Regions from separate parts of the Janibacter sp. UYMM211 genome, predicted to be linked through region 2. Evidence: riboswitches for the same ligand, from Rfam matches in the RefSeq annotation. Region 2 holds a riboswitch; the other holds the start of a gene.
What was found. A riboswitch is a leader RNA that binds a small molecule or an ion and turns the genes downstream of it on or off. The one in region 2 is predicted to bind FMN.

Region 1 (5,304 bases), on a different contig from region 2:
GCACCGAGAAGACCGTGCCCTTGCTCCCGCGGATGACGTTGGGGTTGCCCCAGTCGGTGACGCAGTCGGCGGCGACGACGAGGTCGACACCCGCGGCGTCGGCCGTGCGCAGCATCGCGCCGAGGTTGCCCGGCTTCTCCACCCCTTCGACGAGCAGGACGAAGGGGTGGTCCCCCAGCTCGACGTCGTCCCACGACAGCCCGGGGGCGGGCACCTTCGCGAGGACGCCGTCCGGCCCCTCGCGGTAGGAGACCTTGTCGAAGGCGGTCCGCGAGAGCTCGACGACCTCCGCGCCGGCGGCGCGGGCCGCCTCGACGGCCCCCGGTCCGGCCTCGTGCATGAGCTCGGGGCAGTGGTAGACGGCGAAGGGGGTCACCCCCGCCTCGAGCGCGAGGAGGAGCTCCTCGGTGCCCTCGAGCAGGGTCGTGCCGCTCTCGTCGCGAGCCCGCCGACGGCGCAGCGCGACGAGCTCCTTGAGGCGCGGGTTGGACGGGGAGGTGATGTGCAGATCAGCCATGGCCCACCCAGGATGCCGCACACTGGGCCGATGCCCGGCCAGCTGGAGGACACGTCGACGTCGCAGCACCTCGAGCCCAGGAGGCCCGAGCCCGGGCGGCTGCTCCTCGCGCTGCTCGTCATGGCGGCGGCGATGCTCGTCACCGCCTTCGTCGGGCGTCAGGTCGTCCTCGCGTCGAGCTCGGTCCGCCGCAGCGACGCCTCGGTCATCGACGCGACGACCGGGTACGCACTGGAGCGGCCCGGGCTCGTCGACGCCCTGCTGCTGTGGGCCCATCTCACCGAGCCGTGGGTGCTCTTCCTCGTCCTCGCGCTGCTCGCGGGGGTGCTGCACTGGCGCGGTCTCGTTCGGCGCCGCGCCCTGTGGGTCGTGCCCGTGGGGCTCGTCGGCTGGGGGCTGTCGATCACGTGCAAGTACATCGTCGGGCGCCCGCGCCCGGTGCCGCCGGAGGCGATCACCGTCGCCGACGGCTACAGCTACCCCTCCGGCCACGCGACGGGCAGCACGATCGCGATGATCCTGCTCGTCGTCCTGCTGTGGCCCCTCGCGCGCCGCACGTGGACGCGTACGGTGCTCGTCGTGGCCGCGGCGACCCTCGTCGTGCTCACCTGCCTCGACCGCGTCTACCTCGGGGTCCACTACCCGACCGACGTCCTCGCCGGCGTGCTCGTGGGGAGCGCGATGACCGCGGCCGCGCTGACGATCGGTCTGCGGCCCCGACCGGGGCCGACCGCCCCGCCTCAGTCCAACCGGGCGTAGCGCGCGCGGGCGATGCAGTAGATGCCGAAGGCGATGATGCCCAGCGCCATCGCGGTGAGCAGGTAGGGGCCGTACTCGGCGCCCTTAACCGCCTTGAGCGCCCCGTCGAGGCCCTGCGCCTCGTCGGCGTCGTGCTGCCAGGCGGCGACGACGAAGAAGATGCCGACGAGGGCGAGGACGGCCCCCTTCGCCGGGTAGCCGATGGTGCCGGCGGTCACCGCCCACACCCCCGGGTGACGGGTGAGGTCCTTCATGAAGCGCTGACGCACGCCCTTCTGCACGTAGTACGCACCGACCGCGACGACGACGAGGCCGACGACCGCGACGAGCCACTGACCGGCGGGCTGGCGCATGAGCGTCTGGGTGAGGGTCTGCGTCTGGTCCTCGCTCGAGCCGGACTCGCCCGACCCGGTGGCGAAGCGGAAGGCCGACCACGCGATGGCGAGGTAGACGACCCCCTTCGCACCCGACTTGGCGCGCTCGGACGCGCCGCCGTCGCCGGGCGAGGGCGCGACGACCTCGGCGAGGTACCACAGGCCGAGCGCCGTGCCGCCGACGACGAAGACCCACAGGAGCACGGCCCCGAGGGGCTGGCCGGCGAGCGCGGCGAGAGCCCCGGACTGGTCGGCCTGCTCGCCGCCCGCCGCGCCCCACGCGAGCTGGAGCGCGATGCCGGCGATGACGAGGTGGAGGACGCCGTTGACGGCGTGACCGACCCGGGCGAGCGCGATGACGACGGGGTGCGAGCTCGCGTCGTCGACCGCGTCGACCGCGTCGTCGACGGCCTCGTCGGCGGCGTCGGCCGCGCGGCTGGAGGCGCGGCGGGGACGGTGCTCGGACGTGCTCACAGCAGGCTCCTCAGGACGGGGACGAGCCCGTCGTCGTCGACGACTCCGGTGACCTCGTCGGCCACATCCTGCACCTCGGCGGGGGCGTTGCCCATCGCGACGCCCCGGGCGGCCCAGCGCAGCATCTCGACGTCGTTGCGCTGGTCGCCGACGGCGACGGTCAGACCCGGCTCGACGTGGAGGCGACGGCGCACGATCTCCAGCGCCGACCCCTTCGAGACGCCCTCGGGGTTGATGTCGAGCCAGGCCGAGAAGCCGACCGAGTAGGCGACGCCGTGCAGACCGGCGCGGTCGACCGCCTCGGCGAACTCCTCGCTCGTCGCCTCCGGCATCCGCAGGGTCACACGGGTCGTCGGGTGCGCGAGGAGCTCCTCCCACGGCACGACCGTCTGCTCGCCGACGAGCTCGTCGGGCGGGTAGGGGGCGCTGAGGCGAAAGCCGACGCCGAGGTCCTCGACCGCGACGAGCGCGTCGGGCAGCACGGGACGCAGGCGGGTGAGGACCGGGGCGGGGTCGAAGGTGACGACGTCGTCCTCGTCGAGCGTCCAGCCCTGCGGGGCACGGGGGTCCAGACGGACCGTCACCGCGCCGTTGGAGCAGACCGCCCACCCCTTCGTCAGGCCGAGCGCGTCGAGGATCGGGGTCGTCGCGACGATGCCGCGACCGGTGGCGACGACGACGTGGTGACCGGCAGCGAGGACCGCCCGCACCGCCTCGCGGACGGCGGGGCGCAGGACCCCCTCGTGCGTGATCGTCGTGCCGTCGAGGTCGAGGCAGATCATGTGCGCGTCCACGCCCGCAACCTATCCGCCGTGACGCCGCTCACCGCCCTCGGGCGTTGACACGTCTCGACCGGCCCGCCCGGCGGGGGCTACCGTGGAGGGGTACGTGCTCCGGGGTCGGTGCAATTCCGAGCCGGCGGTGACAGTCCGCGACCCGCTCGCAGCCAGCGAGCGGTTGACGAGGTGAGATTCCTCGACCGACGGTGAAAGTCCGGATGGGAGGCAGCACGTGGTGGCGGGTGCGCTGTGCGCACCCGTGGCCTGCGCACCCTCGCGCGACCCCCCGGAGCCTGGAGACGGCGACGGCAGGAGGACCCAGGGTGACCGGGCCTGATGATGACGAGCGGTGGGTGCGGCGCGCCCTCGAGCTGGCGGAGCGCGGCCCCGCCGTCGACCCCAACCCCCGGGTCGGCGCGGTCCTCGTGGCCGACCGGCCCGACGGCCCGCAGGTGGTCGGCGAGGGCTGGCACCACGGCGCGGGCACCGCGCATGCCGAGGTCGTCGCGCTCGAGGCCGCCGGCGAGCGAGCACGGGGCGCGACCGCCTACGTGAGCCTCGAGCCGTGCGCGCACACCGGCCGGACCGGCCCGTGCACCGAGGCGCTGTTGGCGGCCGGGGTCGGGCGGGTCGTCCACGCGAGCAGCGACCCGGGGGCCCGGTCCGGCGGCGGGGCGCAGGTGCTGCGCGACGCCGGGGTCGAGGTCCGCGGCGGCGTGCTCGCCGACGAGGCCGACGCGCTCGTGCGCGACTGGCGCTTCGCGATCGTGCACGGCCGCCCCCGCGTCACGTGGAAGTACGCGTCGACCCTCGACGGTCGCGTGGCCGCCGCCGACGGCACGAGCCGGTGGATCACCGGGCGGGAGGCCCGGGTCGACGTGGGTCGGGCCCGGGCCCAGCACGGCGCCGTCCTCGTCGGCGTCGGCACCGTGCTCGCCGACGACCCCCAGCTCACCGCGCGCGACGCCGACGGCGAGCTCCTCCCCCGGCAGCCGCTGCGGGTCGTGCTCGGGCACCGTCTCGTCCCCCGCGGCGCGCGGGTGCTCGACGGTGACGCGCCGACCCTGCACCTGCCGACCCATGACGTGCGGGCGGCGCTGGCCGAGCTGCACGCCCGAGGCGTGCGCTCGGTGTGGCTCGAGGGCGGGCCGACCGTCGCCGCGGCCTTCTGGCGCGCGGGCTGCGTGGACGACGTCATCGCCTACCTCGCCCCCGCGCTGCTCGGCGCCGGCCCGTCCGCGCTCGGCGATCTCGGCGTCACGACCATCACCCAGGCACGTCGTCTGCGCACCGAGGGCGTGCGCCTCGTCGGCGACGACGTGCGCATCGACCTGAGCGTCGGCACCGCCGGCTCCGACCAGCACCACGAGGAGGACTGATGTTCACCGGCATCATCGAGGAGGTCGGGACCGTGCTCGCCGTCGAGCACGAGCAGCCCGGTGACGGGGGCGAGGCCGACGTCGGCAGCGCCCGGATGACGATCGAGGGCCCGGGCGTGCTCGTCGACGCCCGTCCCGGGTGCTCCATCGCCGTCGGCGGGGTGTGCCTCACCGTCGTCGAGCACGACGGCGAGCGCTTCACCGCCGACGTCATGGGCGAGACCCTGCGCTGGACCACCCTCGGCGGGCTCGCCCCGGGCGACCCGGTCAACCTCGAGCGCGCGCTGCGCGCCGACGGCCGGCTCGACGGGCACGTCGTCCAGGGCCACGTCGACGGCGTCGGCGAGGTCGTCGCGCGCACCGTGCACGAGCGCTGGGAGGTGCTCGAGGTGAGCGTGCCCGAGGAGCTGCGCCCCCACCTCGTGCGCAAGGGCTCGGTCGCCGTCGACGGCACCTCGCTCACCGTGAGCGGGCTGACCGACGCGGGCTTCGAGGTCTCGCTCATACCGACGACGCTCGCGGAGACGACGCTGGGCCGGCGGGCGGTCGGCGACCGGGTCAACCTCGAGACCGACGTGCTCGCGAAGTACGTGGCCGGGCTGCTCGGCGACCGTCAGGCCGCGTCATGAGCGGCTTCGCGACGATCCCCGACGCCCTCGAGGCCCTGCGCGCCGGGCGCCCGGTGCTCGTGCTCGACGACGCCGACCGCGAGGACGAGGGCGACGTCGTCCTCGCCGCGCAGACGGCCACCGCCGAGTGGCTCGCGTGGACGATCCGGTACACGTCGGGCTACATCTGCGCGCCGATGACCGAGGAGCGCGCCGACCGGCTCGAGCTGCCGCTCATGGTGACGCGCAACGAGGACTCGCTGCGCACCGCGTACACGATCACCGTCGACGCCGCGGCCCAGGTGACGACCGGCATCAGCGCCGCCGACCGCACCCGCACCCTCCACGTGCTCGCCGACCCCACGGCCACCCCCGGCGACCTCGTGCGCCCGGGGCACGTCGTCCCCCTTCGCG
Region 2 (5,304 bases):
CTGGGAGCGGTGGGCCGCGCAGGAGGCCGAGGTCCTGCGCGGCGTGGCCGAGCGCGCCGACCTCGTCCTCGACACGAGCGGACTCGGATGAGCATCCGTGCCGAGATGCGCTCGCTGCGGCCCCGGGCGGGCCTGCGCAGCCGCGTGCGCCGCGTGCAGGAGCGCGGCGTGCGCATCCTCACCGCGGCCTTCGGCGCGGCCCTCGCGTGGTGGCTGGCCCGCGACCTGCTCGGTCACCCGCAGCCCTTCTTCGCCCCCGTCACCGTCGTCGTCACGCTCGGGCTCAGCTACGGCCAGCGGCTGCGGCGGGTCAGCGAGCTCGTCGTCGGCGTCGCCGTCGGGGTGCTCGTCGGCGACCTCTTCGTCTACCTCTTCGGCAGCGGGGTGTGGCAGCTCGCCGTCGTCGCGACCCTCGCGATGACCATCGCGACCTTCCTCGGCGCCGGGCTGCTGCTCACCAGCCAGGCCGGGGTGCAGTCGATCATCATCACCACCCTCGTCGCCGCTCCCGACCAGGCCTTCTCGCGCTGGCTCGACGCGGTGCTCGGAGGTGTCGTCGCCCTCACCCTCGCGATGATCGCGCCGGCCGCCCCCGTGACGAGACCGCGCCGCGACATCGTCGACCTCGCCGAGGAGATCGGGGCGGTCCTGCACGAGTGCACGTCGGCCGTGCGCGAGCGCGACGTCGAGGCCGCCGACGACGTCCTGCGCCGGGCGCGGGGCACCGAGGCGATGATCGCCTCCCTGCGCGACGGGGCCGGTGCGGCCAACGAGATCGCCGCGATCTCACCGCTGCACGCGCGCCATCGCGCCGAGGTGCGCCTCATCTCCTCGGCGATCAACCCGCTCGACCGGTGCGTGCGCAACATGCGCGTGCTCGCCCGCCGCACGGGTGTCGCCGTCAGGGTCGGCGAGGCCGTGCCCGAGCCCTACCTGCGGGTCGTCGACCGTCTCGCGGTCGTCGTCGAGGAGCTCGCCCGCGAGCTCGACCAGGGGCGGCTGGGCATCGAGGTGCGCGAGCAGCTCGTGCGGGTGGGGCGCGCCGCGGGTCGGGGCGAGCCCGGGGCGACCCTGTCGGCCGAGCTCATCCGGGCGCAGGTGCGCTCGATGGTCGTCGACCTGCTCATGGTCACCGGCCTCGAGTACGCCGACGCCGTCGCGCTCGTGCGCGCGGAGTAGCGGCGCTCGTGCGCGCGGAGTAGCGGCGCTCGTGCGCGCGGAGCAGCGCGCAGAGTGATCAGCGCTGGTGGGCGCCGACGAGGTCGCTGAGCCGCTGGGCCTGGGCGAGCGAGCCGGAGCCGTCGGCCCGCTGGATCGCCATGACCGCCATGTCGTCGCCGTCGGCGAGGTCGAGCCGCACCCACGGCATGCCGTCGGAGAAGCGCACCGCCTCGATGTCCTCCCACGGCACGACCTGCTGCGGCCCGAGGTTGCGCACGAGCAGGCCGTCGGCCCGCGGCACCGCCCGGATCGTCATGTACCGGCTGAGCAGCCCGGCGACGCCGAGCCCGATGAGGAAGAAGCCGAGCCGGTCGACGAGGTGGAAGCGCTCGGGCACGAAGATCGCGACGAGCAGGAAGATGACGAGGGTGAGGACGGCGAGGACGCTCGCCACGAGGCGCCCGCGCCGGGGGACGAAGGGGGCATTCGTCCCGTCGCCGGGACGTCCTGCGCCGCTCACAGCCGGCACGCGGTGATCTCGGTGACGAGGATCGCGCGGGCCCCGATGTCGTAGAGCTCGTCCATGATCGCGTTGGTCCGTCCGCGCGGGACCATGGCCCGCACGGCGACCCAGTCCTTGTCGTGCATCGGCGAGATCGTCGGCGACTCCAGGCCCGGGGTGAGGGTCACCGCCTGCTCGACGATCGTCGTCGGGCAGTCGTAGTCGAGCATGACGTAGTGGCGCGCCGTGACGACGCCCATGAGCCGGCGGTGCAGGACCTCGACCGCGGACTCGGCGGCATCGGCCCGGCGCACGAGGACGGCCTCGCTGCGCAGGATCGGCTCGCCGAAGACCTCGAGGCCCTGGTTGCGCAGGGTGGTGCCGGTCTCGACGACGTCGGCGATCGCGTCGGCGACGCCGAGGGTGATCGCCGTCTCGACCGCTCCGTCGAGCCGCACGACCTCGGCCTGCACGCCGTGGTCGGCGAGGTGCGCGGCGACGAGCCCGGCGTAGGACGTCGCGACGCGGCGGCCCTGGAGGTCGCCGACGCCGCTCGCCGTGCCGGCCCGGCCGGCGAAGCGGAAGGTCGAGCCGCCGAAGCCGAGCGACATGATCTCGACGGCGGCCGAGCCGGAGTCGAGGAGCAGGTCGCGGCCGGTGATGCCGGCGTCGACCTGGCCCTGCCCGACGTAGACGGCGACGTCACGCGGGCGCAGGTAGAAGAACTCGACCCCGTTGTCGGGGTCGGCGACGACGAGCTCCTTGGAGTCCCGGCGCACGCGGTAGCCGGCCTCTCGGAGCATGGCGACGGACGGCTCGGACAGCGAGCCCTTGTTGGGGACGGCGATGCGCACGGAGGTCCTGCCTGATCAGAGGTGGGTGTAGACGTCGTCGAGCTCGAGGTCGTTGGCGAGCATGAGCACCTGGAGGTGGTAGAGCAGCTGGCTGATCTCCTCGGCGAGGCGCTCCTTGCCCTCGTGCTCGGCGGCCATCCACACCTCGGCGGCCTCCTCGACGACCTTCTTGCCGATGGCATGGGTGCCGGCGTCCAGCGCTGCGACGGTGCCCGAGCCCTCGGGCCGGGTCTGCGCGGTCGCCGTGAGCTCGGCGAAGAGGGAGTCGAAGGTCTTCACAGGCGCCCAGTCTAGGCGGCGCCGACGCGCTCCCCTGACCCGGTCGGGGTCGCGGCCGCGCGCCGGGTGGCCGCCACCCACTGGGTGAAGCCGTAGAGGACGAAGGCGCCGTAACCGATGTACATGACGGCGGTGGGCACGTACCCCGTGGCGAAGCCGAGCGGGACCCCGACGAGGTCGACGGCGATCCAGGCGAGCCAGAACTCGTTCCACCCGCGCGCCATCATGTACGTCGCGAGCATCGACCCGACGAAGATCCACGAGTCGCTCCAGAAGTACCACCACTGGGGCTGCCAGTACGGGTTCGGCGCCGCGGCCCACAGCGTGACGAAGGCCTGGTGCGCGACGACCGTGCCACCGAGCCACACGCCGGCGACGACGAGACGCTCGCGCGAGGTCGCCCACCGCGGGACGATCGCGGCTCCCCCTTCGCTGCCGACCGCGCCCGGCTCCGCCGCCGTGCGCTCGCGCTTGATCTGGGTCCAGCGCCACCAGCCGTAGATGCTCGTGACGATGAAGAAGACCTGACGCCCGGCCTGCCCGAAGAGCGGGATCCGCTCGTCGGCGCCGAAGAGCGCGCCGAGGTAGACCGCGAAGAGCATGATGTTGGCGCTGATGCCGACCGGCCAGGCCCACACCCACCGCTTCATCCCGAGGTAGGCGCTGACGACGCCGATGAGGATCCCGACCGCCTCGAGCCAGTACAGGGCGTAGGGCCCGATCTGCAGGTGCGCGGCGATGATCTCCTGGAAGAGGTTCTGACCCTCTGCAGGCATGACTGTCCTCCCGCAGCGCCTCTCTCGTCCGGACTATGACCGTCGGCCCTGGGGGTCTCACCAGAGTTCACCGACCACCATGGCCGGGTCGCGGGCTCTCACCGCCGGTTCGGAGTTTCACCGAGTCACGAGGCACGTGCTCGGGCCATCGTCGCGCGCCCGGGCACCCGGGGCAAAACCCGCGGCGTGTGATCTCGCCGATGCCGCACCCACGCGGGACGCGACGAGGGCGAAGGGGGACGGGTCAGGCGTGGGCGTGCCGCTGCGCGAGCTCGCGCAGCTCGGCCACCGCGTCGGCCGCGGACTCCGCGCCGTACACGGCCGACCCGGCGACGAAGACGTCGGCGCCCGCCTCGGCGCACTGCTCGATGGTCCGCGCGGAGACGCCGCCGTCGACCTGCACCCAGATCTCGCCGCCGTGGCGACGCACGGCCTCGCGCACCTGGCGCACCTTCGGCATCTGGTCGGCCATGAAGGACTGCCCGCCGAAGCCGGGCTCGACGGTCATGACGAGGACCATGTCGAGCTCGGGCAGCAGGTCCTCGTAGGGCGCGAAGTCGGTGCCCGGCTTGATCGCCATGCTCGCCCGGGCGCCGGCCGCCCGCAGGTCGCGCGCGAGGCGCACCGGGTCCTTCGCCGCCTCGACGTGGAAGGTCACCGACTGCGCGCCCGCCTCGGCGTACGGCGGGGCCCAGCGGTCGGGGTCCTCGATCATGAGGTGGCAGTCGATGGGGATCGGGCTCACGGCGAGCAGCGACTCGACGACCGGCAGGCCGAGGGTGAGGTTGGGGACGAAGTGCGCGTCCATGACGTCGACGTGCGCCCAATCGGCGGTCGCGATGGCGTCGAGCTCGTCCGCGAGGTGGGCGAAGTCGGCGGAGAGGATGCTCGGGGAGATCTGCACGGGGTCTGGTGTCCTCAGGCTTCGTGGATGGACAGGACGTTGCCGACGGTGTCCTCGATCTGGAAGTGCAGACCGATGGCGTCGCGGGTGAGCTCGAGGCGGAAGACGAGGTCTTCGCGCTCCTTGAGCCGGCGGTACTCGAGCTCGGCGTCGGGGACCCCGAGCATGAGCACCGGGCGCGCCTCGCGCAGGCAGTGCTGCTGGTAGGCGCGGGTCAGCGGGTCGGTGATCGGCTCGAGGTTGATCTGCGCGCCGAGCTCCCACCCGGTGCTCGGGCCGAGGATGTACAGGTCGCTGCCGGGCACGACGAGCACGTCGCGGAAGCCGAGGACCTCGGTGTAGAAGGCGTACGCCCGGGCGGGGTCGTCGACGTGCACGCCGGTGACGAGGACGTGCATCAGGCCCGCTTGCGCAGCAGGTGCAGGTACATGCCGTCCGTGCCGTGCAAGTGGGGCCACATCTGCGCCGCCGGCCCGTCGCCGAGACCGGCGAGCTCGCTGCTCGCGACCTCGCGCAGGACGGCCGGGGCGTCGAGCGCCTCGACGTCGTCACGTCGGCGGGTCACGTCCCGCACGACGAAGGAGGTCTCGGACAGGTGCGGGCTGCACGTCGCGTAGGCGAGCACGCCCCCGGGCGCCAGGGCGTCGAGCCCGCTCGCGAGCAGGTCGCGCTGGAGCGGGCCGAGACCGGCGAGATCGGCCGGGGTGCGGCGCCAGCGGGCCTCGGGCCGGCGTCGCAGGGCCCCCAGACCCGTGCACGGCGCGTCGACGAGCACCCGGTCGTACCGCCCGGGCTCGTCTGCCCCTGCCTCACGACCGTCGGCGGTGC

Region 1: another riboswitch for FMN. It lies ahead of ribD (bifunctional diaminohydroxyphosphoribosylaminopyrimidine deaminase/5-amino-6-(5-phosphoribosylamino)uracil reductase RibD); the one in region 2 lies ahead of ABIB53_RS10830 (nicotinamide mononucleotide transporter family protein).

The regions. Positions count from the first base shown of each region.
Region 1 is NZ_JBEPOY010000007.1:76,567-81,870, forward strand. It holds gene ABIB53_RS15795 (RNA methyltransferase) at 1-517, opposite strand, end outside; gene ABIB53_RS15800 (phosphatase PAP2 family protein) at 548-1,276, shown strand; gene ABIB53_RS15805 (DUF1206 domain-containing protein) at 1,258-2,124, opposite strand; gene ABIB53_RS15810 (HAD family hydrolase) at 2,121-2,906, opposite strand; FMN riboswitch at 3,009-3,139, shown strand; gene ribD (bifunctional diaminohydroxyphosphoribosylaminopyrimidine deaminase/5-amino-6-(5-phosphoribosylamino)uracil reductase RibD) at 3,227-4,282, shown strand; gene ABIB53_RS15820 (riboflavin synthase) at 4,282-4,911, shown strand; gene ribB (3,4-dihydroxy-2-butanone-4-phosphate synthase) at 4,908-5,304, shown strand, end outside.
Region 2 is NZ_JBEPOY010000003.1:340,499-345,802, forward strand. It holds gene ABIB53_RS10805 (nucleoside/nucleotide kinase family protein) at 1-91, shown strand, start outside; gene ABIB53_RS10810 (FUSC family protein) at 88-1,179, shown strand; gene ABIB53_RS10815 (PH domain-containing protein) at 1,238-1,690, opposite strand; gene hisG (ATP phosphoribosyltransferase) at 1,678-2,517, opposite strand; gene ABIB53_RS10825 (phosphoribosyl-ATP diphosphatase) at 2,533-2,796, opposite strand; gene ABIB53_RS10830 (nicotinamide mononucleotide transporter family protein) at 2,808-3,572, opposite strand; FMN riboswitch at 3,585-3,711, opposite strand; gene rpe (ribulose-phosphate 3-epimerase) at 3,817-4,476, opposite strand; gene ABIB53_RS10840 (VOC family protein) at 4,491-4,874, opposite strand; gene ABIB53_RS10845 (RsmB/NOP family class I SAM-dependent RNA methyltransferase) at 4,874-5,304, opposite strand, start outside.